DNA from 3 places in the Rhizobium brockwellii genome. Region 2 is predicted to be linked to each of the others. Evidence: predicted binding sites of a transcription regulator. Region 2 holds the regulator's gene; each other region holds the start of a gene.
The links. Region 2 encodes LexA, which represses DNA repair genes until DNA is damaged. Its sites were predicted from a motif close to TGTTCNNNNTGTGTTCNG; they were not measured.
Positions count from the first base shown of each region.

Region 1 (10,314 bases), 1.8 Mb from region 2:
CTGACCCATCGGATTTCCGGATCGTTAAACTTTTAGTCCCCGCGTGAACGAGGTTCTTACGACTCTCTGCTACGTCAAATCTCGGTAGGGATAACAATTGGGGATTGTTTCATGGCCTGGAAGCTGATGCTTGCAAGTGCGGTCGCCATGGCCGCGCGCTCGGTGCCTTATGCCGTGGCGAAGCCGGCCGGAAAATCCTTCGTCGCGCATGCGAGCGGTCTGCTGCCGCTGAAATCCTCGCCGATCAATCCGGACTGGATTATCAGCGGCAATCCGCAGGCCCGCACCGCCGAACATTCGCGCGGTCATGACGAAGCATCGCTGACGGCGATCTGGGATTGCACGGCGGGCGAATTCCGCTGGCGCTTCGGCTGGGACGAGACGGTGATGATCCTCGAAGGCGAGGTCCATATCACCGCCGAGGACGGCACCGAACGAACCCTGCGCGCCGGCGACGTCGCCTTTTTCGCCGGTGGAACCTGGGCAAGCTGGCGGGTCGACAATTACGTCCGCAAGGTCGCCTTCCTGCGCAAACCCTTCCCGAAGCCCTTGGCGATCGCCTACCGTCTCCGCAACATGCTGCGCAACAGCGGCAACCAGGGCATCGCCGCCTGACGACTTCGATGTTCGGGCCTATGGGCTAATCGGGCTGAGGCGGAGCGGTTGTTTCGCCCTTCAAGATCTCGCAGGCAAATAGGATCGGATTGTCGAGGTCAGGCGCGGTTTGCTTGTTCAACAGAACGGCCACCGCTGCTGCGGCTATGTCTTGAATCGGCTGTTTCACGGTCGTCAGGCGTGGCGTTGTCATGCTTGCGAGCGGGATGCCGTCGAAGCCGAGGATCGAAAGGGCTGCAGGTATCGGAATTCCCAGATCATGCGCTGCCCGCATGCAGCCGATGGCCTGCTGGTCCGAACTTGCAAAGATCGCCGTCGGCCGCTCGTTTCGTGCGCGTGCCAGCAGATAATTTCCCGCGGAACGGCCGCTCTCGTAGTCGAAGGCCGCTTCGGCGATCAGTGGGGGTCCCGCCGTTCGCGTGTCGCCCGCCTGCTCCCCCGCCTGCTCGATTGCATCGAGATAACCTCTGAGGCGATCGTTGGCGGGGACGGAGTGCCCAGGCCCCGAGATGAAGCCGATGCGGCGATGACCGAGCTGCAAAAGATGTTCGACGCCAAGACGAACGCCATCGCGGTGATCGGCGGCAATGCCGGAATATCCCGGCATCAGACGGTCGACGACGACGATCGGCAATCCCTTCGGCAGCTTGAGTGTGTGGAAATCATTGCTGGGAACCAGCATGATGCCGTCGACCTTTCGGCTTGTCAGCTGTTTGATGCGGTCAGCCTCCTTGGCCGCATGATCGAACGACGTCATCACGATGATATTATAGCCGTGATTTGCCGCCGCTTGTTCCGCCGATTGGACAAGTTCCGCGAAGAAGGGATTGGTCAGATCCGGAATGACGATGCCGATGAGCCGGCTGACCTTGCCGCGCATGCTTCGCGCCGACGGGTCGGGTGTATAGCCGAGGTCTTTGATGATCGCTGCGACGCGCGCCCGCAATTCCTTCGTCACGGAGGGATGATCATTCAAAACCCGCGAAACGGTCCCGGTGGAAACTCCCGCAAGCTTGGCAACCTCTCGAATCCCGACCTTTGACATAACGGAAACAGTGGCCCTTTCTCTGCGCCCTCGGAAGACACCGAAGGGCGCCTGATCGAAGCTTCCAGCTAATGGTCTTTACCGCCCTCGTCAAAGGGCTGCATCTCAATTTTGACCGCCAGTCTGCATAGCACGAGCGCGGGCCAACGCTCAATGGAAACGGTTCACTGCATGTGCACAGATACGAGCCAAAAGGAGGAATCGAAGCTGACGTTTGGTGCTATTTCGGCGGCTTGACAATTTTTAAGGGCGTGATACCCAGATGCCGTTGGAAACGGTTCATTGCCGCAGGCAACTCAGGTGGAGCTGAGCCCAGGGCCGTTCGGGAGGAAAAAATGTCCAATTCTATGAAGCGTGAATCCGTCTTGATCAATGCGCCGCGCCGTGCGGCATTGAAGCTTGGACTTGCCGGCACCTTGGTGCTTGCGCTGTCCTGCGGCGTGTCGCCCGCCTTTGCGGCCGGCAAGCCGAAGGTCGGCCTGATCATGAAATCCTTGTCCAATGAGTTCTTCAAGCAGATGAAGGCCGGCGCCGACAAATATGCGGCCGAGAACAAGGATAAGTTCGACTTCAAGGCCGTCGGCATGAAGGACGAGCGTGATTTCGCGTCCCAGGTCGATGCCGTCGAAAACTTCGTCACGCAGAAATACGATATCATCGTTGTCGCGCCGGCCGATTCAAAGGCCATGGCAACCCCGCTGGCAAAGGCAGTCAAGGCTGGCGTCAAGGTCATCAACATCGACGTGCCGCTCGATGCCGATGCGAAGAAGAAAGCCGGTATCGATCTCGCTTTCTTCGGGCCTGACAATAAGGGCGGGGCGACGCTTGCGGGCGACGCGCTTGCCAAGGATCTGGGACCTGGCGCCAAGGTCGTCATCCTCGAGGGTAACCCCGAGGCCGACAATGCCAAGGAGCGCAAGGAAGGCTTCATGGACTCCGTCAAGTCTGGCAAGCTTGAGCTTCTCGACAGCAAGACGGCCCATTGGGAGACGGAAGAAGCCAATACCGTCATGACGAATTTCCTGACGAAGTATAAGGATATTCAGGGCGTGATGGCAGCCAATGACTCGATGGCCCTCGGCGTTGTCAAGGCGCTCGATGCGGCCGGCCAGAGCGGCAAGATCAAGGTTGTCGGCTTCGACAATATTCCGCCGGTTCAGCCGCTGATCAAGGATGGCAAGATGCTTGCCACCGTCGAACAGTATGGCGCGCAGATGGCGGTCCTCGGCATCCAGTATGGCATGCGTGAACTTGCCGGCGAGACATTCACCGGCTGGGTCAAGACCGACATCAAGCTGGTCACCGCAGCGGATCTCAAATAGTCGGGATCGCCCGCATCGCGCGTCTGAAAAGACGCGCGGCAGTGTGCAGGAAGCGTCGGCTGCGGCCGGCGCTCACCGCTACCAACCGATTGACGCGTTGATCGCTTCAGGGGAGGCTCGTTTCCGAGTTCCTGGGATGCGTGCTGCGTGGAGTTCGAACAGAGCGTGCATGAGGTCGCCATGTCAGACGCAGCAGACGACGACATTTTGAGGCTGGATGGGATCGGCAAGCGCTTCCCGGGCGTCGTGGCGCTCAAGGATGTCTCCATGCGGATCGGCCGCGGCAAGGGGCACGTTCTTCTCGGCGAAAACGGTGCTGGAAAGTCGACCCTGATCAACCTGCTCGGCGGTGTCTTCAGGCCGGATGACGGTCACATCCTGTTTGACGGCAAGCAATACCATCCGTCCTCGCCGCTGGAGGCATTCAAGGCGGGCATCCGGGTCATTCACCAGGAGCTGCACCCCCTTTCCAACCTCACGGTGGCGGAAAACCTGCTGTTTGAGCATCTGCCGCGCCGATACGGCCTGGTGAACTACAAGGAAATGAACAGCAGAGCGGCGGAACTCCTGGAAGAGGTCGGCCTCGACGTCGCCCCGACGACACTGGCGAGCCGCCTCAGCGTCGCCCAACTTCAGCTGGTCGAGATCGCCAAGGCGCTTTGCTACGAAAGCAAGCTTCTCGTTCTCGACGAACCGACGGCAACCTTGACCTCCAAGGAGGTCGATCGCCTTTTTGAAATTCTCAAGCGGTTGAAGCGGCGTGGCGTGACCACGCTCTACATATCGCACAGGCTGGAAGAGATCTTTGACGTCGGCGACGATGTGACGGTGCTGCGCGATGGCCAGCATGTGATCACGCGTCCGCTGGCCGGACTTGCTATTCCTGACATCGTCGAACTCATGGTTGGGCGGAAGCTTTCGGATCATGGCATTTTTCGCAGCGACAGCACCGTCTCCGGCGAGGCGCTCGGCGTGTCCGGCCTGAAGGTGACGCGCAATAGCCCGGAACTGTCATTTTCCGTGGCAAAGGGGGAAATCGTCGGCATTGCCGGCCTTGTCGGCAGCGGCCGGACGGAGGCGGTTCGCGCCATATTCGGCGCCGATGCCAAAGCGGCCGGCGAAATTCGGGTGAATGGCGAGCCGGTTGAGATCCATTCGCCGAAAGAAGCCGTGGCTGCCGGCCTCTGCCTGGCAACCGAAGACCGCAAGATGCAGGGCTTGATGCTCGACATGAGTTGCGCTGAAAATGCCACCATAACCGATCTCGCCAAGATCTCCCGCAACGGCTTGATCATGCGAAGGGCACAGGACGATCATTCGCGGCGCCTCGTGCGCGAACTGCGCATCAAGACCCCGTCGATCCATCAGGCGGTCAGGACCTTTTCCGGCGGCAATCAGCAAAAAGTCGTCATTGCAAAATGGCTGTTCCGCGGCCCCAAGGTGCTGATTTTCGATGAGCCGACCCGTGGAATCGACGTCGGTGCGAAGGCCGAGATTTACGAGCTTCTGTGGAAGTTTGCGGCCGAAGGAAAAGGCGTTCTGGTCGTATCGTCGGATCTGCCGGAGCTCATGGGCATTTGCCATCGCATCATCGTCTTCTCCGACGGCAAGATATCGGGCGAAATAGTTCGGGAACAGTTTGACGAGAGCAGGATCCTTTCGCTCGCCTACAAGGAGTACAGTCGTGTCCGCCAACATTGAAAAACAGACCGAGGCGAAAGAGGTGAGCGTCTGGGACAAGCTTGTCCGGATCTCGCTGAAGGAGGCAGGCGTCGCCATTGCCCTCATTCTGATCCTGGCGTTTTTCTCGGCGACGGCGCCTTATTTCGCAACGCCGGAGAACTTCCTGAAGATCTTCGTGCAGATTGCCATCAACACCGTGCTTGCTGCCGGCATGACCTTCGTCATCCTCGTTGGCGGCATCGATCTCTCGGTCGGGTCGCTGCTTGCCCTTTGCACGGTGATCGGTGCGACGATCATGATCAATCCGGCGTTTTCGCCATGGCAGGCGATTGTTCTCGCATGTCTTGCGTCGATGGGCACGGGTGCCATCCTTGGCGCCGTCAACGGGTGGATTTGCGAGAAGTGGAAGCTTCCGTCCTTCATCGTCACCCTTGGCATGCTGAACGTCGCCAGCGGCCTGGCGCGCGTGGTCAGCGACAATTCCACCATCACCGGCCTGCCTCAGCCTTTCGTCGATTTCGGCAACCTGATCTTCTGGGGCATATTTCCGTCTATCTTTCTGATTGCGATCGTCGTCGTCCTCATCGGCTGGTTCGTGCTGCGCTACACCGTCTTCGGGCGCTTCGTCTTCGCGATCGGCACCAATGAAGAGGCTGTCCGGCTGTCGGGGCACGAGCCGAAACGGTACAAGATTGCGGTCTTCACGATCTCAGGGCTGACGGCCGGCATTGCAGCCATGGTCTATCTGCTCCGTCTCAATGTCGGCAGCCCGGTTGCCGGCATCGGCTATGAGTTGAATGCGATCGCCGCCGTCATTATCGGCGGAACCAGCCTTTCGGGCGGCAAAGGCTCGATTGTCGGCACGCTGGTCGGCGCCTGCATTCTGCAGGTGCTGTCGACGGGATTGCAGCTCTTGGGCGCTGACGACAATATCAAGCCGATCGTTATCGGCGCCGTTATCGTGCTCGCCGTCATTCTCGACAGCTATCGCGGCCGGTTGATGCGGAAACTCGAAACGCGGTGAAAAGCAATTCCAGCAAATGTGTGCAGCGGTTTTGCGTCTGGAATTGCGCAAAAGCAAAAATGCTCCAGTGCCGGAAGCCCTTGATTGACCGTTGCGTTTGATATCTGGCCGACCTACATCTGTCCGGCATTCAGCGAGGGATGGAAATGGCCAAGATCACCAATGTAGCGGTCCAGATGGACCATGTCGCAGGCATCAATATCGCAGGTGATTCCACCTTCGCCATGAGCCTGGAAGCCCAGGCGCGCGGCTACAAGCTCTTCCATTATACCCCCGACCGCCTGAGCTTCCGTGACGGCAAGCTCTATGCCAGCGTCGAGCCGATGGTGCTGCGCGACCTCAAGGGCGATCACTACGAGCTTGGCGCGCCGGAGCGCGTCGATCTCGCGACCATGGATGTCGTGCTGCTGCGCCAGGACCCGCCCTTCGACATGGCCTATATCACCTCGACGCATCTGCTCGAGCGCATCCATCCGAAGACGCTCGTCGTCAACGATCCGGCCTGGGTGCGCAATTCGCCGGAGAAGATCTTCGTCACCGAATTCTCCGATCTGATGCCGAAGACGCTGATCACCAAGGATGCCGCCGAGATCCGCCGTTTCCGCGACGAGATGGGCGACATCATCCTCAAGCCGCTTTACGGCAATGGCGGCGCCGGTGTCTTCCATTCGACCCGCGACGACCGCAATCTCTCTTCGCTGCTCGAAATGTTCGGCCAGCTGTTCCGCGAGCCCTTCATTGCCCAGCAATATCTGCCCGACGTGCGCAAGGGTGACAAACGCATTATCCTGGTCGACGGCGAATTCGCCGGCGCCATCAACCGCGTGCCGGCCGAACACGACAGCCGCTCCAACATGCATGTCGGCGGCCGCGCCGAGGCGACCGAGCTGACGGCGCGTGAACAGGAAATCTGCGCCCGCATCGGCCCGGCGCTGCGGGAGCGCGGCTTCCTGCTCGTCGGCATCGATGTGATCGGCGATTACATGACCGAGATCAACGTCACGTCGCCCACCGGCATCCGCGAGGTCAAGAAATTCGGCGGCGCCGATATAGCAAGCCTGCTTTGGGATGCGATCGAGCGCAAGCGCGGCTGAGCCAGCCGGCCATGACCGTTCTGGTCCCGCGACCGAGCACAACCAAGGTCACAGCGGATACCTGACTCCGTTCTTTGATTGTTCTTGTTTTATTCCTGCGTCCATGCCAGATTGCAACCGCTGGCCTTAATGCATGTCGCCCAAAAGTGTGCAGCGGTTTTGGGAACACGACATGCCTCGAATAAAGGCAGCAGGGCGGTATGGTAGAGTTTGCGGGACAAGGGATGGGCATATGGTCGCGCGTGTCAGTACGGTTGCATTTCAGGGTATCGAAGGTGTGCCGGTCGAGGTCCAGGTCATGGTCGCTCCCGGCAAGGTCGGGATGCAGATCGTCGGCCTGCCTGACAAGGCGGTTGCCGAAAGCCGCGAGCGCGTGCAGGCTGCCCTCCACGCCTCCGGCCTGGCGCTGCCGGCCAAGCGCGTGACCGTCAATCTGGCGCCTGCCGACCTGCCGAAAGAGGGCTCGCATTTCGATCTGCCGATCGCCCTTGCGCTGATGGCCGCCCTCGGCGCCATTCCCGCCGATGCGCTGTCGGATTTTGTCGTCGTCGGCGAGCTCAATCTCGACGGGACGATCGCCGCCATCTCAGGCGCGCTGCCGGCCGCGATCGGCGCCAATGCGCTCGGCAAGGGGCTGATCTGCCCGGCCGAAAGCGGCGCCGAAGCCGCCTGGGCGGGTTCGGACGTCGATATCCTCGCACCCCGTAGCCTGATTGCCCTCGCCAATCATTTCCGCGGCACGCAGGTCCTGTCGCGGCCGGAGGCGTCGATCCGCGCCAATGCCGCAAACCTGCCGGATCTTGCCGAAATCAAGGGCCAGGAAAGCGCCAAGCGGGCGCTCGAGGTGGCAGCCGCCGGCGGTCATAACCTCTTGATGGTCGGCCCTCCGGGCTCCGGCAAGTCGATGCTGGCGGCCAGGCTGCCATCGATCCTGCCGCCGCTTTCGGCCGCCGAGCTGCTTGAGGTGTCGATGGTCCATTCGATCGCCGGCCAGCTCTCCGGCGGCAAGCTTTCCGATCGAAGGCCCTTCCGCACCCCGCATCATTCCGCCACCATGGCGGCCCTCGTCGGCGGCGGCCTGCGCGCCCGTCCGGGCGAAGCCTCGCTTGCCCATCACGGCGTGCTCTTTCTCGACGAGTTTCCCGAATTCACGCCGCAGGCGCTCGATGCGTTGCGCCAACCGCTCGAAGGCGGCGAATGCGTCATTGCGCGTGCCAATCACCGCGTCTCCTATCCGGCCAAATTCCAGCTGATCGCGGCGATGAACCCCTGCCGCTGCGGCATGGCGGGAGAGCCCGGCCATACCTGCGCCCGCGGCCCGCGCTGCATGAGCGATTACCAGGCCCGCATCTCCGGCCCGCTGATGGACCGCATCGATATCCGCATCGATGTGCCGGCCGTCTCCGCTGCCGATCTCATCCGGCCGATGGCGGCCGAAACCAGCGCCGACGTCGCCCGCCGCGTCGCCCGCGCCCGCGATATCCAGCAGGAGCGCTTCGAAAGCACCGGCGCAAAGGGCATCGGCACCAATGCCCGCTGCTCCACCGCGATGATCGAGAAACTGGCCGAGCCCGATGCTCCTGGCCTGCAGCTGCTGCGCGATGCCGCCGAAAAGATGAAATTCTCCGCCCGCGGTTACCACCGCGTCCTGAAGGTCGCCCGCACGCTGGCCGATCTCGACGGCAAGCCCACGGTCGGCCGCATCCATCTCGCCGAAGCGATCTCCTACAGGATCGCGGGTGAGAGGTTGACGGCGGCGGCGTAAGAAAAGGGGCAATTGTCGGACTGTTTGACAAGGCGGTTGCCGAAAGCCGCGAGCGCGTGCAGGCCGCCCTCCACGCCTCCGGCCTGGCGCTGCCGGCGAAGCGGGTGACGGTCAATCTGGCGCCTGCCGACCTGCCGAAGAAAGGCTCGCATTTCGACCTGCCGATCGCCCTTGCCCTGATGGCTGCCCTCGGCGCTATTCCCGCCGATGCACTGTCGGATTTTGTCGTCGTCGGCGAGCTCAACCTCGACGGAAGGATCGCCGCCATATGAGGCCCACTGCCAGGCTACGATCGGCGCCAATGCGCTCGTGGTTAGTTAGCCCATGACGTGCAGGTCGCCGATCTATCAATTTGAGCGTTCAGAATTTATGGATGTGGGTCGCCGTCACCGGTCGTTTCGCGGCGAGATAATTTGTATGCGGAGATTCAGTGTGGAACCCGAGGAATATGAACTGCTCAAAGCGGCATGCGAAGCCACGGCAGCCAGTCACCCTGATTTACAAAGGAGCCAACGAGAATCCCCAGACGAGAGTGCAAAATCAATTGAAGATGAGATATCGGGTTTCCTCGGAGCGATATGGCAGGATCGTAAAACCGTCTATGATTCCGCTGAACAAGCGCTACAGCCCCTGTGCCTCCTATATGATTTGGCGCTGTTGCAGGTCTGCGACCTGTCACACTTTGGGCTGAAGAATGCACATCATCGAAGCCGAGTGATATGGCCAGAAGCCCAATTACCAGTCCAGCCATCTCCTAATGCCGTTTTCTATGTTTTGGCCTCCAACCTAGCCCAATCCATGCAGGCCTTTCGTCTACTGGTTCTTCATGGATTCGAATGGCAGGCCCGAGCAGCCTTCAGAGGAGTGATCGAGACTGCGGACTTGCTGATTATGGTCTTGGCAAGTGAAGCGACGTATCGAGAATTCATAAAGTCCTTTGAAGACCCTAACGAGAGCTACAAACACTGGAGAAGCCATCTATCTCCATCGAAAATTAGGGCTGCCGTTTCGCTGCTGGAAGACGACGATCCGCTTTCCATCCCAATCGATCAGACGCCGAACGAAGTCAGAAAGGATATGTATCAGTGGCTTTCCAACTTCGTTCATGTGAATTTTGTTGCTCACATTGTTGCCGCTCATCCAGAAGATTTTGCTGGAAACTCTCGACCGCTCGCGATGCTCGGAGACGTAGGTGAGGCGTCGAGGGCGACACTTGCCCACGGCCTGCTATACCTTTGGATTACCTTGCTGAGGATTGAGAAATTGCTTTGGGAACAGCATTGCTGGAAAGGTTTCCGGGGAAAGCGCTCCCGAAAATGGTTCAAATATCGCTGCCGTGCATTGGACGAACTGTTCCTGTCCTATCTGCCGACGTATTGGGAAAAGAACCCTGTAGCTGGCACGCAGTCCATATAGGCGGCCCGGGACGATTTCATCGAGAACCCTCCGGTGGACCCCTCCATGATCGGGGAGGCCAAAACGCGGATGAGCAGGCCGAGATTTGCCAAGCGGCGAGCGATGCGAGGTATGCAATCAAGGCTATCATCTACTTCACCGCGTCCGAGCTGGTGAGGGTGAAGGCCATCCTCAACAGGCTTGGTTTGGAGGATAATACGGATGTGGTTTTGCTCGATGCACGACGTGACAATAAGCCATCCGTCTCCAAGGCCGCATGACAGAAGCGGTCACCTACCGCATCGCCGGCGATACAGACTGACGGCTGTGGCGTAGCAAATAGGCGCGCCAAAGCGCCCCTAGACTCTGCG
Region 1 covers NZ_CP053439.1:4,789,976-4,800,289, forward strand. Annotated here, with positions in the region: gene RLCC275e_RS23385 (YraN family protein) at 1-4, shown strand, start outside; gene RLCC275e_RS23390 (cupin domain-containing protein) at 112-615, shown strand; gene RLCC275e_RS23395 (LacI family DNA-binding transcriptional regulator) at 641-1,660, opposite strand; gene RLCC275e_RS23400 (sugar ABC transporter substrate-binding protein) at 1,996-2,982, shown strand; gene RLCC275e_RS23405 (sugar ABC transporter ATP-binding protein) at 3,163-4,683, shown strand; gene RLCC275e_RS23410 (ABC transporter permease) at 4,667-5,689, shown strand; gene gshB (glutathione synthase) at 5,836-6,783, shown strand; gene RLCC275e_RS23420 (YifB family Mg chelatase-like AAA ATPase) at 7,016-8,548, shown strand; partial or broken gene RLCC275e_RS23425 (magnesium chelatase domain-containing protein) at 8,560-8,857, shown strand; gene RLCC275e_RS23430 (hypothetical protein) at 8,981-9,964, shown strand.
Region 1: a site for LexA is predicted at 6,863-6,880, ahead of RLCC275e_RS23420 (YifB family Mg chelatase-like AAA ATPase). Genes of this name have one in related genera too.

Region 2 (10,314 bases):
ACCGTCCTGCAGAAGAACGGCGATCTTGGCGTTCACCTTGACGCCTTCGGTTCCGGCAGGAACCAGAAGCTTGCCGATGACGCCTTCGTCGACGGCTTCGACTTCCATCGTCGCCTTGTCGGTTTCGATTTCGGCGATGACGTCGCCTGAGGTGACCTTGTCACCTTCCTGCTTCAGCCATTTGGACAGTGTGCCTTCTTCCATGGTCGGAGAGAGGGCGGGCATGAGGATATCGATAGGCATGGGTTCCCTCCCCGATTAGAGCAGAATGTCGGTATAGAGTTCGGATGCATCCGGCTCCGGATCGGCCTGGGCGAAATCGGCGCTGTCGGCGACGATATCGCGAACATCCTTGTCGATCGCCTTCAGATCGTCTTCGGAAGCCCAGCCCTTTTCGACGAGGCGTGCCTTAACCTGTTCGATCGGGTCATGCTCGGAGCGCATCTTCTGCACTTCGTCCTTGGAGCGATACTTCGCCGGGTCGGACATCGAGTGACCGCGATAACGATAGGTCAGCATTTCGAGAATGATCGGGCCCTTGCCGGAACGGCAATGCTCGAGCGCCTCGTCGGCCGCCGCCTTGACTGCGCGGACGTCCATGCCATCGACCTGAATGCCGGGGATGCCGAAACCGGATCCGCGAAGCGAGTAATTCGACTGCGCGGTGGCGCGGGCGGTCGAGGTGCCCATGGCGTAACGGTTGTTCTCGACGATATAGACGATCGGCAGCTTCCAGAGAGCAGCCATGTTGAAGCTCTCGTAGACCTGCCCCTGGTTGGCAGCGCCGTCACCGAAATAGGCGATGGAGACATTGTCATTGCCGCGGTAGCGGTTTGCGAAGGCAAGACCCGTTCCGAGCGAGACCTGGGCGCCGACGATGCCGTGACCGCCGTAGAAATGCTTCTCTTTCGAGAACATGTGCATCGAGCCGCCCTTGCCGTGGGAATAGCCGCTGCGGCGCCCGGTCAGTTCCGCCATAACGCCGCGCGCTTCCATGCCGGTTGCCAGCATATGGCCGTGGTCGCGATAGGCCGTGATGACCTGGTCGCCATCCTTCTGCGCCATCTGCATGCCGACGACGACAGCTTCCTGACCGATGTAGAGGTGACAAAAGCCGCCGATGAAGCCCATGCCGTAAAGCTGGCCGGCCTTCTCCTCGAAGCGGCGGATCAGCAGCATCTCGCGATAAGCCTTCAGCTCTTCATTGCGATCGAAGTCGGCTACCGGGCCTCCATTCGATGCTTTGGCTGCCGGTTTTGCTGCAGTTTTGCGGCTGGAAACGGTCGCGGTCTTTCGCGGCGCCATTCAACCCTCCCTATGGGTTTGTCGTTTCTTGGTGGCGCGTACCATAGGGAAGAAATATGACCACAGCAATGCCATAATTGCATGGCTCGTATTCGGTGCTAAATTATTGGAAAAACTACGAAAACTACAATTAACCTGTTTCCGGTTAATTGGAATAGTGGTTGAATACGACGATCTCGTCGGCGCGCGACATATTGAGCTGATAACGCGCTTTCTCGTCCAACATATCCTTGTCGAGCGAGCCGTCACTCAAGAGCGCGACCTGATTTTCCAGATGTTCGCGCTTCGCCTTCAAGACTGCAAGCTCTTTTTCACGCGCCACACGCTGATGCTCGAACGCCTCCGTCGCGCGCAGGCCGTAATCGCCATGAATGCAATGATAACCGAAATAGGAGAGGAAGGCGACCGTCATGGCCGGAATGACGAAGCGACCGATCTTTCTCTTCTTATGATGCTTTGTCCACATACACGCATGCTCTTGAACGCATTACCAATTCGTTCAATCTAACGCGCAGAGATTAACCGTTCGTTGACTCTAAAAAACGGGCAACAAAAAACCCGCGCCGGGAGGCGCGGGTCAAGCCGTTGAAAATCAGATCCGATCAGCCGCGAATGATCGACCGGCCGGCATACTGGGCCTGCGGGCCGAGGCCTTCTTCGATACGGATCAGCTGATTGTACTTGGCAAGACGGTCGGAACGCGACAGCGAGCCGGTCTTGATCTGACCGCAGTTGGTGGCAACAGCGAGATCGGCGATGGTCGAATCTTCGGTCTCGCCGGAGCGGTGGGACATGACGGCGGTATAGGCCGCCTTGTGCGCCGTGTTGACGGCATCGAGCGTCTCCGTCAGCGTGCCGATCTGGTTGACCTTGACCAGGATCGAGTTGGCGACGCCCATGCGGATGCCGTCGCGAAGACGGGCGGAGTTGGTGACGAAGAGATCGTCGCCGACGAGCTGGGTCTTCTTGCCGGCCAGGTCGGTCAGCGTCTTCCAGCCATCCCAGTCGTCTTCGGCCATGCCGTCCTCGATAGAGATGATCGGATACTTGGCGGCGAGCTCGGCCAGGTATTCGGCCATGGCGCCCGATTCCAGCGTGCGGCCTTCACCTTCGAGTACGTATTTGCCGTCCTTGAAGAATTCCGTCGAGGCGCAGTCGAGGCCGAGGCACATGTCGTCGCCCGGCTTGTAGCCGGCTTTCTCGATCGACTTCATGATGAAGTCGAGAGCTTCCGGCGCGCTCTTCAGGCCCGGTGCGAAGCCGCCTTCGTCGCCGACATTGGTGTTATGGCCCTGCGCGGCAAGTTCCTTGCGCAGCGTGTGGAACACCTCCGAACCCATGCGCACGGCTTCGGCGATCGAATCGGCGCCGACCGGCAGGATCATGAATTCCTGGAAATCGATCGGGTTGTCGGCATGGGCGCCGCCGTTGATGATGTTCATCATCGGCACCGGCAGCAGGCTGGCGGAAGCGCCGCCGACATAACGGTAAAGCGGCAGGCCGGACGCCTGGGCAGCAGCCTTGGCGACGGCGAGCGACACGCCAAGGATGGCGTTGGCGCCGAGACGCGACTTGTTCGGCGTGCCGTCCAGCTCGATCATGATGTTGTCGATCTGGATCTGGTTTTCGGCGTCGATGCCGCCGATCGCGTCGAAGATCTCGGTGTTGGCGGCTTCGACCGCCTTTTCGACGCCCTTGCCCAGATAGCGCTTGCCGCCGTCACGCAGCTCGACCGCCTCATGCGCGCCCGTCGAGGCGCCCGAGGGGACGGCCGCGCGGCCCATGCTGCCATCTTCGAGATAGACATCGACTTCGACGGTGGGGTTGCCACGGCTATCGAGAATCTCGCGGGCGATGATATCGGTGATTGCAGTCATGGGTTCTTCCTGCTCGGTGGGTGATAAATGGTTCGAAACCTGTCTTAGTCGAAGGCGTGCAAATTACAATGCTGCAATAGCCTTCGCACCAGCGTTCGGATTTGGCCTATAGCACGATCATGTCAGACTGTTGAACGTCAAGCCTTGGCGACCGCATCGAAGGCGAGCAGCTTTTCGAGAAGCCGCGGCATGTCCTTGAGATAGACCATGTTCGGGCCGTCGGAAGGGGCATTGTCGGGGTCCTGATGGGTTTCGACGAAGACGCCGGCAATACCGGCAGCCACTGCTGCGCGCGCCAGGGTTTCCACGAATTCCCGCTGACCGCCGGAGGAATCGCCCTGCCCGCCCGGCTGCGCCACGGAATGGGTGGCATCGAAGACAACGGGCGCGCCCATCGCCGCCATGATCGGCAGTGAGCGCATGTCGGAAACCAGCGTATTGTAACCAAAGGAGGCGCCGCGCTCACACAGCAGCACGTTCGGATTGCCGCTGGCGTTGAGCTTCTTCAGAACGTTCTTCATATCCCAGGGAGCAAGGAACTGGCCTTTCTTGACATTGACGACGCGGCCGGTCTTGGCGGCGGCGATGAGAAGGTCGGTCTGGCGGCAGAGGAAGGCAGGGATCTGCAGGACATCGACGACCTTTGCCACCTCCGCGCATTGCTCGGCGGTATGAACGTCGGTCAAGACGGGAAAGCCGAATTCCTTCTTGAGGTCGGCAAAGACCTCCATGCCCTTTTCGATCCCGATACCGCGTTCGGCCGACAGCGAGGTGCGGTTCGCCTTGTCGAAGGAGCTCTTGTAGACGAGGCCGATGCCGAGCTTGCCGCAAAGCTCCTTCAGCGTGCCGGCAACCATGAAGGCGTGGTCGCGGCTCTCCATCTGGCAGGGACCGGCAATCAGCGACAGGCGGCCGGTATTGGAAAAGGTGACCTGGCCTTCGCCTTCACCGATCCTGACTTCGGAATTCGTATCAGTGCTCATCGTGTTTCCTCGAAGGCGAAGAGCGTGCCCTGCCCGGGCGCGGGCTTCACCAGAATGCGATTGTTCTTGCGCGCGTATGTCACCCCGTTAGCAGCCAAATGCGCTTCTGTCACGGCAAGATCGGCCACAGTGAAGAGGATTGCCCGGCCGCGCAGGCCGCGATCTGCGGATGATCCGGAGATGTCGAAATAGGCCTCCAGCCCTTCCGGCGTCATCAGGTTGATTTTTGCATTCGACGCCGCGATATTGACGCCGAAACCGGTTTTCTCGACTGCCGATTGCGCCACGGCGAAGCTGACGAAGGCGGCGAAGGCGGCCGGTTCCGGCGCGCAAAGCGCGATCTCGACTATGCCGGTGACGCCGTTGGCATGCGTCTCCAGCGCGGCGCGGTCGGCCGGTAGCGGATTGACGCGCTCGACGGTAAATAGCAGGAGATCAGGCGCGCGCAGGTCGCCGGCAAAAGCTAGCTTGAAGCCGGCAATCGTCTCGGTACCGTCCGGCATCGTCATCGGCCGGGTGAACTGCAGAATCTCTCCGGCGCTCGATCCGTTGCCGACGAAATTCTGATGATCGATGCCGGCATCCTTGCTGCCGAAAGCCAGCCCCGAAAGCCCCTCCGCGCCGCAGCGGAAGCGGAACGCCCGGTTGCGGGCGGTGAAGACATTGCCTTGGCGCGCCGATGCCTCGCTCTCCTCGACACTCGCAATCCCGAGCGGCTCCAGATAGGTCTTGTCGGCGAAGAAGACGCAGGCATTCTCCGTTCCGAAGGGATGGCGCGCATCGGCGGCAACGGTGAAGCCGAGCTTGCCGAGCCTCTCGCGCGCCAAATTGATATTGACGACCGGCAGTACGACATGATCCAGCGGGTGCGGTTTGGCGGAATGCTCGTTCATGATATCCCCTCTCCTGAGACGGCAGAGATGTGTGAGAGTGCCGCCCAAGGCAAGACTTGTTTGCCAATCCGGCGAATGAAAATAAAAATCTCAACGAGTTGGCGCCAAGTTTTACGGAAATTTAGCTACTTGCGGAACACATATGGAACATATAGTGTCTGTTCTGGATTTGTTTCAATCACGAGGTCACAACGTCGATGCTCACGCGCAAACAACAGGAGCTTCTCCTTTTCATTCATGAGCGCATGAAAGAATCCGGCGTTCCGCCATCTTTCGATGAAATGAAGGATGCCCTGGACCTCGCCTCGAAGTCCGGGATTCATCGCCTGATTACGGCGCTCGAGGAGCGAGGCTTCATTCGCCGCCTACCGAACCGCGCCCGCGCGCTTGAGGTCATCAAACTTCCGGAGGCCTACAGCCCCAGCATCCAGCCGCGGCGCGGCTTTTCGCCGAGCGTCATCGAGGGCAGCCTCGGCAAACCTCAGCCGATCGCCTCCCCTGCTCCCGCAAAACCCGTCGCCGACAACGGCAACTCGGTCTCCGTGCCGGTCATGGGGCGAATCGCTGCCGGTGTGCCGATCTCGGCGATCCAGAACAACACCCACGACATCGTCGTTCCGGCCGACATGCTCGGTTCCGGTGAACATTATGCGCTGGAGGTCAAGGGCGATTCGATGATCGACGCCGGCATCTTCGACGGCGACACCGTGATCATCCGCAATGGCAGCACCGCAAGTCCTGGCGACATCGTCGTTGCTCTCGTCGACGATGAAGAGGCGACACTGAAGCGCTTCCGCCGCAAGGGTGCCTCGATCGCGCTGGAAGCGGCCAACCCGGCTTACGAGACCCGGATTTTCGGGCCGGACCGCGTCAAGGTGCAGGGCAAACTCGTCGGCCTCATTCGCCGCTATCACTGACATCGGTTAGGCCGGATTCGGTAAAGCTGTTGCTGCGCCAGTCATAGGCGCGATGGCGCATCCATGGTCGCGACAATGCGTCGAATGCGGTTGCGACCTCCAGGCCGGCGTCCGTGAAGCGCAACTCGACGGATCCGGCCCTGCGCAGCGTCTCGCCGGTGAAGAGCGTCGCACCTGAGCGGCAGCTGTTGAAACGCAGGCGGACCGACGTCACGATGATATCGGCCGCGTCGCATGCCGGGCCGAGATAGGCGGCATTGTCGATGACAGCAACCACACGACCATTGCCAAGCCTTGATGTGCACCAGGCCTTCTTGACGCAGGAAAAGCGGTTTGCTTCACCGGCCGCTGCGGCCGCCCGCATCGCGGACCTCGCTTCGTTCTGCTGATCGCGGGAAAGCTTGACGCGGTGGTCTTCTCCCACCGGAGGGATAGCAGGACCATCCAGCATCTTCGGCGGGTCATGCTTCGGCAGGACCAGCGCTCTCTGCCACTGGTCGAAGATGAAATCCGGTGGTCTTTCACGGTTGGAAGCCATTGCTGCCGCCTCGACCACCGCGACGAGACTGCCATCCTCCGAAATCACCAGATCCGGCGGCCGGGGAACCGGTAGAAGCAGCAGGATGAGCGTTGCGACCGCGATGATCGATGTGCCGGCATGGCGCAACCGGGTGCGGAGCAGCGTCAGCAGCAGAAAGCCTGCCACGGCGACCGCGAAATACCATGCGGGCAAGCGGCCGACGTCGATATTGCCACCCCAGCCGGACACCGTCTTGGCGACCGCGATCACCAGATCGAGGCCGAATCCGACGACCTTCCAAGGCAAAACGTCCAGACCGAAGGGCATGAGCAGCATCGCCAGCAGGCCGGCCGGCATGATGATGAAGGAGATGATCGGCATTGTCGCGAGGTTTGCCGGCAGGCCATAGGCGGTCAAGCGATGAAAATGCTCGATCGAAAACAGCGCGGTGGAAAAACCACCGATCAGCGAGGTCAGGAAGACGCCGCCGAAGAAGCCCGCAACCGTAACGAAGGGCCTGATGATCGACAGCTTTAGAAAGGCGTTTTCGCGGACGCGCCGGTCCTTCCACAGCTGATAGCCCGATACCAGCGCCAATGTCGCGGCAAAGGACATCTGGAAACTCGGCCCCAAGACCTCGGAGGGTGAAATGGCGAGGATGACGAGCGCCGAGAGCGCGACATTGCGCAGGCTGATCGACGGCCGGTCGAAGAAGACGGCAATCAACATGATGGCCATCATGATGAAAGCGCGTTCGGCAGAGACCGCAAAGCCGGAGATCAGGAAATAGGCGGTGACCGCGATGAGCGCGCCGGCTGCCGCGATCTTCTTCGTCGGATAGGCTTCAGCAATGCCGGGAAAGAGGCTGAGCAGCATCCGGAAGCCGACGAAGAAGATGCCGGCCGACAGCGCCATGTTGAGACCGGAGATGGCGATGATATGAGCCAGACCAGACTGGCGCAGCGCCTCCGTCGTCGCATCCGAAATGGCGCGCCGCTCGTCCGTCACGAGTGCAGCGGCAAAAGCGCCGGTGTCGCCGGGCAGGATCGATCTTATCCGGTCGCCAATGCCGCTGCGCAGCCGGTAGAGCCCTTCAAGCAACGCTTCCACCGTCGATCTGGCGGCCTGCGGACCTGCCTGCAAATCGACCTTGGTCGGCGCACCGTAGAAGAAGCCGTTGGCGCCGATGCCGTCGAAATAGGCACCGAAGGAGAAGTCGTTGAGCTCAGGAAGCGCTGGCCCTGCCGGCGGCGTCAGCCGTGCCCTGCCGGTGATAATGTCACCGATCTCGAAGGCCGCGTCCGCGCCGCGGGCTATCGCGGTTATACGCGCCGGCGGCCGCTTCACCTCCGGTGCCTCCGTGCCGGTGACGGCAAGAATATAGCGCCACCGCCCGCGACCGTCGCCTTCGCGCCGCTCGACGCGGCCGGTCACCGTCGTCGTCACTGATGAATCGAGGATCACGGTCGAAGCCCGCCGGCTCTCGAACTGCGCCGAGACCATGCCGCAGGCCACGAGCGAAAGCGCCATCAGCGTTGCCCGCAACGCCGCCCGGCTGCGGCTGGCGATGAGAACCGCCACGGTCAGCACCAACAGGCAGAGCAGCGATGCAACGAGGGGGAAGTCCGATGCCGCAAGAAACCAGAAGGCTGAGCCGGCGCCGAGGAAGACCGGCGAGAACAGCAGCAGGCGGCCATGGTCCGCTTCTTCGCTCAGCATGCGCATGCCGGCACGCAGCGATTGCGAGGCTGCTGCCGGCAGCCGGTGGCGCCACGGTGTCGCCGACTGCGTCCTTGCCGGCCAAGTCACCACGGCAGGCGGAGAAAAACCGGCGGTGTCGGCAAGGCTGGCGCCTGCTTCCGGCCGCAATTCGACTGTCGTCAACTCCTGCATGCGCCGCCCAAGGTCACCCGCTCAGGCAGGCAGAATGCAACCACCAATCAAATCCGGCAAGCATAATCGATTGAAATATGAGGGAAAATCGCGAGCGCCAAAAGACCAGTCGAATCATCGGCTTCCGATATGCGTGCGGCTCATCGCTGCAGTGCCTAAAAGGTGATACCGCAATGCACAAAATGCCATCACGGTAACTTGGCATTAGCTTCGCGATCATATAGCTATCGGTGAGGACGCTTAACCCCTATGGCGCTTTTATGGCGCCACCGCCATTTCGGAGGATCAGCATGACGGATCAAAGCGCTACAATAAAAATCGGTGACAAGTCTGTCGACCTTGCTGTCAAAAGCGGCACGATCGGCCCGAGCGTCATCGATATCGGTGCCCTCTACAAGAACACGGCTTCCTTCACCTACGATCCGGGTTTTACCTCGACCGCATCCTGTGAATCGAAAATCACCTACATCGACGGCGACGAAGGTGTCCTGCTGCATCGCGGTTATCCGATCGAGCAGCTCGCTGAGCACGGCGACTTCCTCGAGGTCTGCTACCTCCTGCTTTACGGCGAACTGCCGACCACCGTGCAGAAGAAGGATTTCGATTACCGCGTCACGCACCACACCATGGTGCACGAGCAGATGAGCCGCTTCTTCACCGGCTTCCGCCGCGATGCGCATCCGATGGCCGTCATGTGCGGCTGCGTCGGCGCTCTGTCGGCCTTCTATCATGACTCCACTGACATCACCGATCCGCACCAGCGCATGGTCGCCAGCCTGCGCATGATCGCCAAGATGCCGACGCTTGCCGCCATGGCCTACAAGTACCATATCGGCCAGCCCTTCGTTTATCCGAAGAACGACCTCGACTATGCCTCGAACTTCCTGCGCATGTGCTTTGCCGTGCCTTGCGAGGAATATGTGGTCAATCCGGTGCTTGCCCGCGCCATGGACCGCATCTTCATCCTGCATGCCGATCATGAGCAGAACGCCTCGACCTCGACCGTCCGTCTCGCCGGTTCGTCGGGCGCCAACCCGTTCGCCTGCATCGCCGCCGGCATTGCATGCCTCTGGGGGCCCGCTCACGGCGGTGCTAACGAAGCAGCCCTCAACATGCTGACGGAAATCGGCACGGTCGACCGCATTCCGGAATATGTCGCCCGCGCCAAGGACAAGAACGATCCATTCCGCCTGATGGGCTTCGGTCACCGCGTCTACAAGAACTACGATCCGCGCGCCAAGATCATGCAGAAGACGACGCATGAGGTGCTCGGAGAACTCGGCATCAAGGACGATCCGTTGCTCGAAGTGGCGATGGAGCTGGAGCGCATCGCGCTCACCGACGAATATTTCATCGAGAAGAAGCTCTATCCGAACATCGACTTCTATTCCGGCATCACGCTGAAGGCGCTGGGCTTCCCCACGACCATGTTCACCGTGCTCTTCGCGCTCGCCCGCACCGTCGGCTGGATCGCGCAGTGGAACGAGATGATCGAGGATCCGGAACAGCGCATCGGCCGTCCGCGCCAGCTTTATGTCGGCGAACCGAAGCGCGACTACATTCCGGTTTCGAAGCGCTGATTGCTTCAGAAGGAACCTAAAAAAGAAAACCCGGTCAGAAACGACCGGGTTTTTTCTTTTTCAGCACGTCGAGAAGGATCTCGGCGGCATGCTCGCCGGGCGGTGTTTCGGTCTGCATGCGTTGCCAGACGAGATCATAACCCTCGTTCATCGCCTTTAATTGGAACGTGTCGGCCGATAGCCGCTCCATCCAGCGCGCCAGGCTGGCGCCGCGGACGATCTCGTTCAGATATTCCGGCACGACGGCATAATCGGCGATGATATTGGGCAATGCGCCCGTCCACACCTTAATGCGCCGGGCGAGCAGGCGGATAATCCAATCCGTCTTGTAAACGGACACCGTCGG
Region 2 covers NZ_CP053439.1:1,785,899-1,796,212, reverse strand. Annotated here, with positions in the region: gene RLCC275e_RS09135 (pyruvate dehydrogenase complex E1 component subunit beta) at 1-243, opposite strand, end outside; gene pdhA (pyruvate dehydrogenase (acetyl-transferring) E1 component subunit alpha) at 259-1,305, opposite strand; gene RLCC275e_RS09125 (FtsB family cell division protein) at 1,451-1,771, opposite strand; gene eno (phosphopyruvate hydratase) at 1,908-3,182, opposite strand; gene kdsA (3-deoxy-8-phosphooctulonate synthase) at 3,320-4,165, opposite strand; gene RLCC275e_RS09110 (VOC family protein) at 4,162-5,058, opposite strand; gene lexA (transcriptional repressor LexA) at 5,256-5,975, shown strand; gene RLCC275e_RS09100 (ComEC/Rec2 family competence protein) at 5,956-8,388, opposite strand; gene gltA (citrate synthase) at 8,679-9,968, shown strand; gene lpxB (lipid-A-disaccharide synthase) at 10,003-10,314, opposite strand, start outside.

Region 3 (10,314 bases), 1.1 Mb from region 2:
CGGCGTCTCCGACAGCACCACGGGCGTTCTGACCCCTGGGATCACGGTGCCGGCGGCATCCGCAAGGTCGATGCGTAGGCCGCGGGCCTGTATCTGCGGATGGGCGAACATTTCCTCGATCGTGTTGATGGCGCCTGATGGAACCGCGTTCTCCTCGCAGGCCGTCAATAGATCCGCCTTTTGCCATTTCAGCGTCTCGGTGGAGATGAGGCGGCGTACTTCGCCGCGATTGCCGACACGGGCCTTGTTGGTGGCGAAACGCTCGTCACCGGCGATGGCCTCCAGGCCGAGGATAGTGCAGAGGCGGCGGAACTGTCCGTCGTTTCCGATCGCGAGGATGAGATAGCCATCCGCCGTCGGCACGACCTCATAAGGCGAGATATTGGGATGGGCATTGCCGAGGCGGGTCGGCGCCTCTCCGGAGACCAGGTAATTCATGTTCTGATTGGCGAGCACGGCCGATTGCACATCGAGCAGGGCCATGTCGACCAACTGGCCTTCGCCTGACTTCAGAGCGTGGATCAGGGCGGCTTCGATCGCCGAGACGGCATAGATGCCGGTGAAGATATCGGCGATAGCGACGCCTGCCTTCATCGGCTGGCCGCCCGGCTCCCCGGTAATCGACATGAAGCCGGACATGCCCTGGACGATATAATCGTAGCCGGCGAGGCTGGCATAAGGGCCGTTCTGGCCGAAGCCGGTGATTGAGCAATAGACGAGCTTCGGGTTCACCTTGCGCAGGCTGTCATAATCGAGCCCGTATTTGACGAGGCCGCCGACTTTGAAATTCTCGATCACCACGTCGGCGGTGGAGACGAGGCCGCGGACGAGTTCCTGGCCTTCGGCACTCTTCAGGTCGGCGGTGACGGAGCGCTTGCCGCGATTGGCGGCGTGGTAATAGGCGGCCGAGAGATTTTCGCCGTCGGCGCCTTGGACGAAGGGTGGCCCCCATTGGCGCGTATCGTCGCCGCCGTCGGGATTTTCGACCTTGATGACGTCGGCGCCGAGATCGGCGAGCATCTGTCCCGCCCAAGGGCCGGCGAGCACACGGGCAAGCTCGATCACCCGGATGCCGGCCAGCGGCGGTTTTTTCGTCACGGTCTCCGTCATGTTCCTCCGGGCTCTCGTTCTTAGATCTAGGGCGCCAGCGTCGCCTCAGATGTACCGGATACCGGTTTCGATGCAAAGCGGCGCTCACGCCAAACAATGTAGAAGCCCGACGCCATGATAATCATGATGCCGAGCCATTTGACCGCATCCGGGAAGTCGCCAAAGACCAGCCAGGCGAAGATCGTCGCCGAGACGATCTCGAAATATTGCAGCGGTGCGAGCGTCGAGGCTGGTGCTGCGCGATAGGCGTAGACGCCGAGGATGCCCGATATCGCGGCCATGGCGCCGACGCCAGCGACATAGAACCAGGCGCGGCCATCCGGCATGACCGGATCGAAGATATCGGAGCCGGTTCCCTGGCCCAGGAAAAGCAGGATGGCGCAAAAGAGCAGGCCCCAGATGCTCATCTGGAACTGCATCGCCCAAGGGTCTTCCCTATGGGAGAGGACGCGGGTCATCAGCACGAAGATGGCGATGCAAAGCGCGCTGACGACAGGCAGAAGCGCGATGTAGCCGACTTCTTCGAAACTCGGCTGGATGATCAGCATCGCCCCGAAGAAGCCTACGCCGCAGGCGCTATAGCGCCGCCAGCCGATCGTCTCCTTCAGGAAAATGCCGCCGAGGATCGTCAGAATGATCGGCTCGACGAAGAAGATCGCAATCGCGTCGGCGACCGCCATGTATTTCAGCGTGGTGACGAAGGAGATCATCGAGACAGTGATGATCGCGCCGCGGATGGCATGGAACAGGTTCTGGCGCCAGGAAAAATCGGCGAAGCTGCGCCGCCATATCACAATCGGCAGCATGCAGATCGCCTGTACGGCAAAGCGGCCGGCGGTGATCTCCGCGGACGGGACTGTGACGATGGCAAGCTTGGCGAAAATATCGATGAGCGGCGAGAACATCACCGAGATAAACATCAGCACAAGCCCCATCGTCACGTCGGAGGCGGACGAAAGGGGGCGGGCGGAGGTGCTGTTCATGATGAAATCCCTGTGACTAAGGATATTGGTCGCTCAGGATCTTGCGACGGCCCTGTCGCACCAGTCCGCGAAGGCTGAGATCGCCGCATGCGCGCCGATCTCATTCAGTGTTTCGTGGCGCATGTCCTGATATATCTCAGTGCTGATACGGGAGAAGCCTTGGCCTTTCAAATGGTTTGACAGCCAGTGCACGGCTTTTCCACGCTCCGTCGCCGGGTCCTCTCCGCCACCGACCAGATGGATCGGCATATCCCGCGGCAGCCGGTCGAGATGGATTTTCTGCGGCGCGCGGAAGGTCAGCTCGAAGAGATCGAGCCAGAGAGAGACTGAGGCGTCGAAGCCGCAGAGTGGATCGTCGACATACTTTTCGACTTCATCAGGACGATGCGACAGCCAATCGAACTCGGTGCGGCGGCCGGGAATGGATTTGCCCCAGGCGCCGAAGGTGAGCTTCGGCAGCAAGCCGCTCGGCACGTCGGAGCCCTTCAGCATGCGCTCGGCAAGCAGGATCGCCTGGGCGGCGCGGCCGGCAAGACCGACGGCGAAATTCGAATTCCAAATGGCGACAGCGTGGAAGTCGGCCGGAGCCGTGACGGCAGCATTGAGGGCGATAAGGCCGCCCATCGAATGGCCGAAGAGGATCACCGGCAGGCCGGGATAGCGGGAGGCTGCATGGCCGCGCATGACGATGACGTCGCTGATCACCCTTTCGACCCCGCCGCGCTGGGCGAAGCGGCCGATCGGCGCATCGGGTGCCGTCGTCTCGCCGTGCCCTCGATGATCATGGGCATAGACATGATAACCGCGTGCCGCCATCGTCTCGGCAAAGACGCGGTATCGTTTCGAATGTTCGGCCAAGCCATGGGATATCAGCAGGATACCGCGTGCGGGGGTGATGGCCTCGGCATGGTGACAGGCCAGCGACGCCCCTGATACGGCGAGCCTTTGCGTTTCAGAAAACATGTGGTCCTCCCGGCGGCAACAGACCAGAACGCTGGGCAATTGCAACATCGGCGTTAGATTATCTGATAACAATTTGCGGCCTTGTTGCGATTCAGGGTTGCGGCCTTTTGAATTTGATGCTTATTTGTTCCTGTATTGTTCTTTTTGGGGGTTGAGATGAGCAGCATGCAGTTGCGTACCTTGTCGTTCGCCGTGTCGATGGTTGTTGCCGGCGCTGCCATGGCGCAGGAGGCTGGCGGGCGCACCCGCTTCATTCTGGCGGCAAGCTGGCAGCCGGCTTTTTGCCAGACAAATCAGAAGAAGCCTGAATGCGCTACGCAGGCCACGGAGCGCCATGATGCGACAAACTTCTCGTTGCACGGGCTATGGCCGATGCGGCAGGATTATTGCGGCGTGAGCGCCGAGCAGAAGGCCGCCGACAAGGATGGCGACTGGAACAAGCTGCCGGAGGTCACGCTTGCGGCGGAGACGCAGGCGGCGCTCGCAAAGGCGATGCCCGGCACGCAGTCCGGGCTGGAACGGCATGAATGGGTGAAGCATGGCACCTGCACGAAGATGAGCGCCGACGACTATTTCGGCGTCGGCATGCATCTCGTGGGCGCACTCAACGCGTCGGCCGTGCGCGATCTCTTCGCTGCCAATATCGGCAAGCCGGTCAAGGCCGAAGCGATCAAGGCGGCTTTCGACAAGAGCTTCGGGCCGGGTGCCGGCGATCGTGTCAAGATGAGCTGCCGACGAGCCGGCAATATCAGGATGATCAGCGAGCTGACGATCGGGCTTTCGGAAGCCGCCGGAGCGGCATCGGCGAAAAGTGCCGGCCTCGCCGACCTGATCCAGGGCGCTGGAAAAACGTCGTTCGGCTGTGACGAGGGCGTCGTCGATGCTGCGGGCTTTTGACCGGAAATCCTGAGTAAACCGGGTTTCGGCGTTGCCCGCAAGCGCTGTTTCGCTTACATAGCGGCACAATCAAAGTTTCCCGCCCGGAGCAGCGCAGCATGGCACGTCAGTTCATCTATCATATGTCCGGCCTCAACAAGGCCTATGGCAACAAGAAGATCCTGGAGAATATCCACCTTTCGTTCTACCCGGATGCCAAGATCGGTATTCTTGGTCCGAACGGCGCTGGTAAATCCACCGTGCTGCGCATCATCGCAGGCCAGGACAAGGAGTATACCGGCGAAGCCTGGCTCGCCGAAGGTGCGACCGTCGGCTATCTGGAGCAGGAGCCGCATCTCGATCCCAACAAGACGGTGTTCGAGAATGTCATGGAAGGCGTTGCCTCGAAGACGGCCGTCCTCGATCGTTACAATGAATTGATGATGAACTATTCCGACGAGACGGCGGAAGAGGGCGCCAAGCTTCAGGACGTCATCGACAGCCAGAACCTCTGGGATCTGGAAAGCCGGGTCGAAATGGCGATGGAAGCGCTACGCTGCCCGCCGCGTGACGCCGATGTCACCAGCCTTTCGGGTGGTGAGCGACGCCGTGTCGCGCTCTGCCGCCTGCTGCTTTCGCAGCCGGATCTGCTGCTGCTCGACGAACCGACCAACCACCTGGACGCCGAAACCATCGCCTGGCTCGAAAAACATCTGCGCGACTATCCGGGCGCCGTGATGATGATTACCCACGATCGCTACTTCCTGGATAACGTCACCGGCTGGATCCTCGAACTCGACCGTGGCCGTGGCATTCCCTACGAAGGCAACTATTCGGCCTACCTGCAGGCGAAAGCCAAGCGGATGCTGCAGGAAAGCCGCGAAGACGCATCGCGCCAGAAGGCGATCAGCCGCGAACAGGAATGGATCGCTTCCAGCCCGAAGGCCCGTCAGGCCAAGTCTAAGGCGCGTATCAAGTCCTACGAGCAGTTGGTGGATGCCGCCGAGAAGCAGCGTCCCGGCGACGCACAGATCATCATCCCGGTCAGCGAGCGCCTCGGCCAAGTGGTCATCGAGATGGACGGCATCACAAAGGGCTTCGAGGGCCGCACGCTGATCAACGACCTGTCGATCAAGCTGCCGCCAGGCGGCATCGTCGGCATCATCGGCCCGAACGGCGCCGGTAAGACGACGCTATTCAGAATGATCACCGGCCAGGAAACGCCGGATGGCGGTTCGATCCGCATCGGCGAGACCGTGCATCTCGGTTATGTCGACCAGAGCCGTGACACCCTTGTGGCCGACAAGACGGTCTGGGAGGAAATCTCCGGCGGCGCCGAAATCATCAAGCTTGGCAAATTCGACATGAACTCCCGTGCCTATTGCGGCGCCTTCAACTTCAAGGGCGGCGACCAGCAGCAGAAGGTCGGCAATCTCTCTGGTGGTCAGCGCAACCGTGTTCACCTTGCCAAGATGCTGAAGGCCGGCGGCAACGTTCTGCTGCTCGACGAACCGACCAACGACCTCGATACGGAAACGCTGGGTGCCTTGGAAAACGCGCTGGAGAACTTTGCCGGCTGCGCCATCATCATCAGCCATGATCGCATGTTTCTCGACCGTCTGGCGACGCATATCCTCGCTTTCGAAGGCGACGGCCATGTCGAATGGTTCGAAGGCAACTTCGAGGATTATGAGCAGGACAAGGTGCGCCGCCTTGGCCCCGATGCCCTAAACCCGGGCAGCCAGGCTCACAAGCGCCTGACACGCTGATCCACCTGTTTCTCGATCACGAGAGCCCCGGTTCGCCGGGGCTTTTTCATGTCACGCCTTGTCGCAATCTGAGCAGCCAATTCCGCGGAGAGTGCGAATTGTCGCTTGCCACCGCTTTTCAAATCACATAAAGATATCTTTATATCTTGATTGGATCGAAGATGAGCGAACCCTTGAAGCTTGGACTGGATGCGCTGGTGGACGTCTTGAAGGCGGCCGGCGAGCCCACGCGCCTGCGTCTTCTGGCGCTTCTTGACGGCGGCGACCTGACGGTGACCGATCTTACCGAAATTCTCGGCCAATCCCAGCCCCGCATCTCCCGCCACCTGAAGCTGCTCGGCGAGGCCGAACTGATCGAACGCTACCAGGAAGGCGCCTGGGCCTATTTCCGCCTCAAGCAGGACGGTAAGGCCGCCATGCTGGTGCGGGCGTTGCTGAAGCATGTTTCCGAGAACGATCCGACCATCCTTCGCGACGGCGAACGGCTTTCGCTGGTCAAGCGCCAGCGCGCCGAGCGGGCACAGGCCTATTTCAGCCGCAACGCGGCCGAATGGGACGAACTTCGCCGCCTGCATGCGGCCGATGAGGAGGTCGACGCTGCCGTCATCCGGCTGCTCGGCAGCCAGCCGATCGACTCGCTGCTCGATCTTGGCACCGGCACCGGCCGCATCCTCGAACTCCTGTCCGGGCTCTACCGCCGCGCGACCGGCGTCGATGCCAGCCGCGATATGCTGAGCGTGGCACGCGCCAATCTCGACAAATCCCGCATCACCAAGGCCACCGTGCGGCACGCCGATATCCTGAACCTGCCGTTCGAGGGACAGGACTTCGATCTGGTGACAATCCATCAGGTGCTGCATTTCTTCGATCAGCCGGATATTGCGATCGCCGAAGCGTCGCGCATGCTCCGGCCGGGCGGCCGGCTCGTGGTCATCGACCTTGCGCCGCACACGCTCGAATATCTCCGCGACGAGCATGCGCATGTCCGTCTCGGCTTTTCGCACCAGGCAATGTCCGACTGGCTGCGCAAGAGCGGGCTCGACGTCGAGCAGGTCGTCGATCTTCATCCGGGTCAGCAAAGCGGGCAGGGGTTGACGGTCACCGTCTGGCTCGCGCGCGATCCGAGGCGCCTTATGGCTTCGCAGGCGAGCGAAGGTGCCGAACCTACATTTGCCGGGAGGGTATGACATGGTTTTGAAAAACGAAGCGCGGGACCGCAACATCAGGGTCTCCTTCGAATTCTTCCCACCGAAATCGGAGGAGATGGAAGGGCAGCTCTGGCATACCGTCAGCCAGCTGCAGGATTGGGACCCGGATTTCGTGTCGGTGACTTATGGCGCCGGCGGCACCACCAAAGCGCCGACGCTGACCACGGTCACGCGGTTCCTGTCGCAGACGCCGCTTGCCACCGCCTCGCATCTCACCTGCGTCGGCGCGACGAAGGAAGAGACGCATCAGGTGGTCGACACGTTCCGCAAAGCCGGCGTGACGCATTTCGTGGCGCTGCGCGGCGATGCGCCCGGCGGCGCCGGCGCGCCCTACCAGCCGCATCCCGGCGGTTACGCCAATGCGGCGGAGCTGGTGGCCGGCCTGAAGGAAATCGGCGATTTCGAGATTTCGGTTTCCGCCTATCCGGAAAAACACCCGGAGAGCCTCGACACGGCGGCCGATATCGACATGCTGAAACGCAAGGCCGACAATGGCGCCGACCGGGCACTGACGCAGTTCTTCTTCGACAACGACAATTTCGAGCGTTACCTGGAGCGAGTGCGCGGCGCCGGCATCTCGATCCCTGTTGTGCCCGGCATCATGCCGATCCAGAACCTGACGCAGCTGAAACGCTTCGCCGGCGCCTGCGGCACGATCATCCCCGCCTTCCTCGATGAGCGCTTCGAAGGCTTCGACGACAAGCCCGAGGAGCGGGCGAAGGTCGCCGCCGAAGTCGCTGCCGAACAGATCGAGGATCTCGTCCGGCGCGGCATCCATGATTTCCATCTCTATACGATGAACCGTGCGCCGCTGGTTTCCGCCGTGCTCGACAATCTCGGTCTTTCCCGCCGGCAAACAAGAACTGCGGGCGCAGCCGCCTGATCTTTGCGCGTCTGAAAGACGCGCGGCGCTGTAAAAGTGAAAAGCGCATGTCGGGCGGGACATGCGCTTTTTCGTTGGCGGATTGATCAGCTATTCAGGAGTTTAGGCACTATCAGTCATTACACTTTCGTCGGCCAGCTCAGATGAAGAGCATGGACAAGACGAAAGCAAACGCTGCACTGACCAACAGAACATTCAAGGATTGCGTGAGTCCCATGTCTGTCTCCTCGCGTTAACCGGCCGATAATATGTCTGAAATATGTCGGATGGGAAGCAGATCTTATGCTGCGCTGCAGAAGGGTTCAGTGGATAAGTCGAATAACGTTTCGGCAAGTCTTTGAAATTACCTGTTAATTTTCAACAAAATTTTGTTCACAGATTTTAACATGCCGTTAAATCGGGCGATTGCGTATTTACCTATGCGCCCAAAACATGGCGGACTCGCAACCGGTTGAAAACATATGGAATTCGCAACCGGTTTCAGGCGGCCTTCGCCAGCAGGCGATAGGCGCGGCCGTCGAGAATGACGAGGCCGAAACCGATCAGCGCCATGCCGGCAAATTCGCTCAGTGCGAGCCTTTCGCCAAGGAAGAGCACGCCGAGAAGGATGGCGCTCGGCGGCACCAGCAGAGTGACGAGCGAGGCATTGGTGGCGCCGGCCGCCGCCATGATCCGGAAATAGAGGATGTAGCCGAAGGCGGTCGACAGCAGCGCCAGAGCCAGGATGGCGAAGAGGGCATCCAGCGGCGGTGCGGCAAGCGCCCAGGGGTGATCAGCAAGCAGCGACAGCGGAAGCGAAAGCAGCGAGGAGGCAGTCAACTGACCGGCTGCGGTGACCGGGGCGGGAACATTCTTGAAGCGTTTTCCGTAAGTGGCGGCGAAACCATAGGAGATCGCGGCAAGCACGGGAAGAAGCAGCGCCCAGAGCGGGGCTTCGCCACCGGCCGACATGCCGGGGCCGATCAGCACGATCGTTCCGGCCAGGCCGGCCAGGCAGCCGGCGATCTTAGCCGGCGACAGCTTCTCATCTGAGGTGAAGTAGTTGGCGATCAGCACGGTCCAGATCGGTGTCGTCGCATTCAGGATCGCCGCAAGACCGGCGCCGATGCGGGTCTGGCCGAAGAAGATCAGCGCATGCGGCAGGGCATTGTTGATGAGCCCGAGGATAAGGAATTCGCGCCAGCGGGCTTTGAGGATCGCATAGAAGTCGAAACGGCCGGCGATATAGATATGCAGCGCCAGCGCTGCGAGCAGCAGCCTGAAGAAGACGAGGGTCAGCGGCGGCACGTGCTGGACGGCGATGCGGGCAAAGAAGAAGGAGCCGCCCCAGATCAGGCCGAGCAGGACCAGCAGACCCCAGGTCCAGGCATTCATTCTGATGTCCACGCCGATTCCTCCCTCGCAAACCGCTCGCTTGATGCTTTAGCGCAGGCGGCGAACCGTGCCACCCGTTTCTTGCGAAGCGGGCGGCGGGCGGGGTGTCAGCTGAGATCAGAGGGCGTTGAGGAGGGCAGGCGTCGCCCAGCCGTCAGCCGGCATGCCGAGGCGCTGCTGTTCCTTCTGGATCGCGACACGTGTGCCGGAGCCGAGGATGCCGTCGATCTCGCCGACATCATGGCCGAGCGACTGCAGTTTGGTCTGCAGCGCCTTCATCTGGTCGCTGGCAAGCCCCTGTTCCGGCACGCCCTTGAGATAGGGTTCGGCGCCCGAAAGGCGTGTCCCGAAATAGGCGGCCGAGGTCGTGTAGATGAACGACTTGTTCCATTCGAGATAGATCTTGAAATTAGGGTAGGCGATAAAAGCCGGTCCCATGCGACCCTGTGGCAGAACGAGATCGCCTTCCAGGTTGCCGAAGGCGGTATTGCCGTCGCGCGGCTTGACGCCGAGCGCGAACCATTCTCCCGCTTTCATCGTGCCGCCAAGACCGGACTTCTCAAAGGGCAGGTTATCGGGCACGGTCACTTCCTGCAGCCAGGGCTGGCCGCGCTCGAAGCCGAGGTGCTGGATGAATTTCGCCGCCGTCAGGATGGCGTCCGGGCCGCTCTGCTTCAGGCGGATATGACCGTCGCCGTCGCCATCCATGCCATAGGCAATGATGTCGCGCGGCAGCATCTGCACTTGGCCGATCTCGCCGGCCCAGGCGCCGGTATTGGTGGCGGGGTCGAGGTCGCCGTGCTGGACCATCTCGATAAGGGCGATCAGCTGCGGACGGAAGAGTTCCGGGCGGCGGCAATCATGCGACAGCGTCACAAGAGCGTTGCGGGTATTGAAATCGCCCTGGACGGCGCCGAAATCGGTTTCCATCGCCCAGAAGGCGGTGATGACGCCCGGGGGCACGCCGAAATCCTGCTCGGCGCGGGCAAAGACGTCGGCATATTGCTTCATCTTCTGGCGGCCGATGTCGAGGCGAGCCTGGCTGACGGTGCGCTGGGAGAATTCGAGGAAGGTCTGCTTGAAGACGCCCTGGGCGCGATCCCGGCTCAGCACCTTGGGATCGATCTCGGCGCCAGCGAAGGCCTCGT
Region 3 covers NZ_CP053439.1:2,885,548-2,895,861, reverse strand. Annotated here, with positions in the region: gene caiB (succinate--glutarate CoA-transferase) at 1-1,110, opposite strand, end outside; gene RLCC275e_RS14455 (DMT family transporter) at 1,137-2,093, opposite strand; gene RLCC275e_RS14450 (alpha/beta fold hydrolase) at 2,127-3,056, opposite strand; gene RLCC275e_RS14445 (ribonuclease T2 family protein) at 3,213-3,953, shown strand; gene ettA (energy-dependent translational throttle protein EttA) at 4,052-5,701, shown strand; gene RLCC275e_RS14435 (ArsR/SmtB family transcription factor) at 5,863-6,888, shown strand; gene metF (methylenetetrahydrofolate reductase [NAD(P)H]) at 6,890-7,792, shown strand; gene RLCC275e_RS14425 (DMT family transporter) at 8,273-9,178, opposite strand; gene RLCC275e_RS14420 (lytic murein transglycosylase) at 9,284-10,314, opposite strand, start outside.
Region 3: a site for LexA is predicted at 3,182-3,199, ahead of RLCC275e_RS14445 (ribonuclease T2 family protein). Genes of this name have one in related genera too.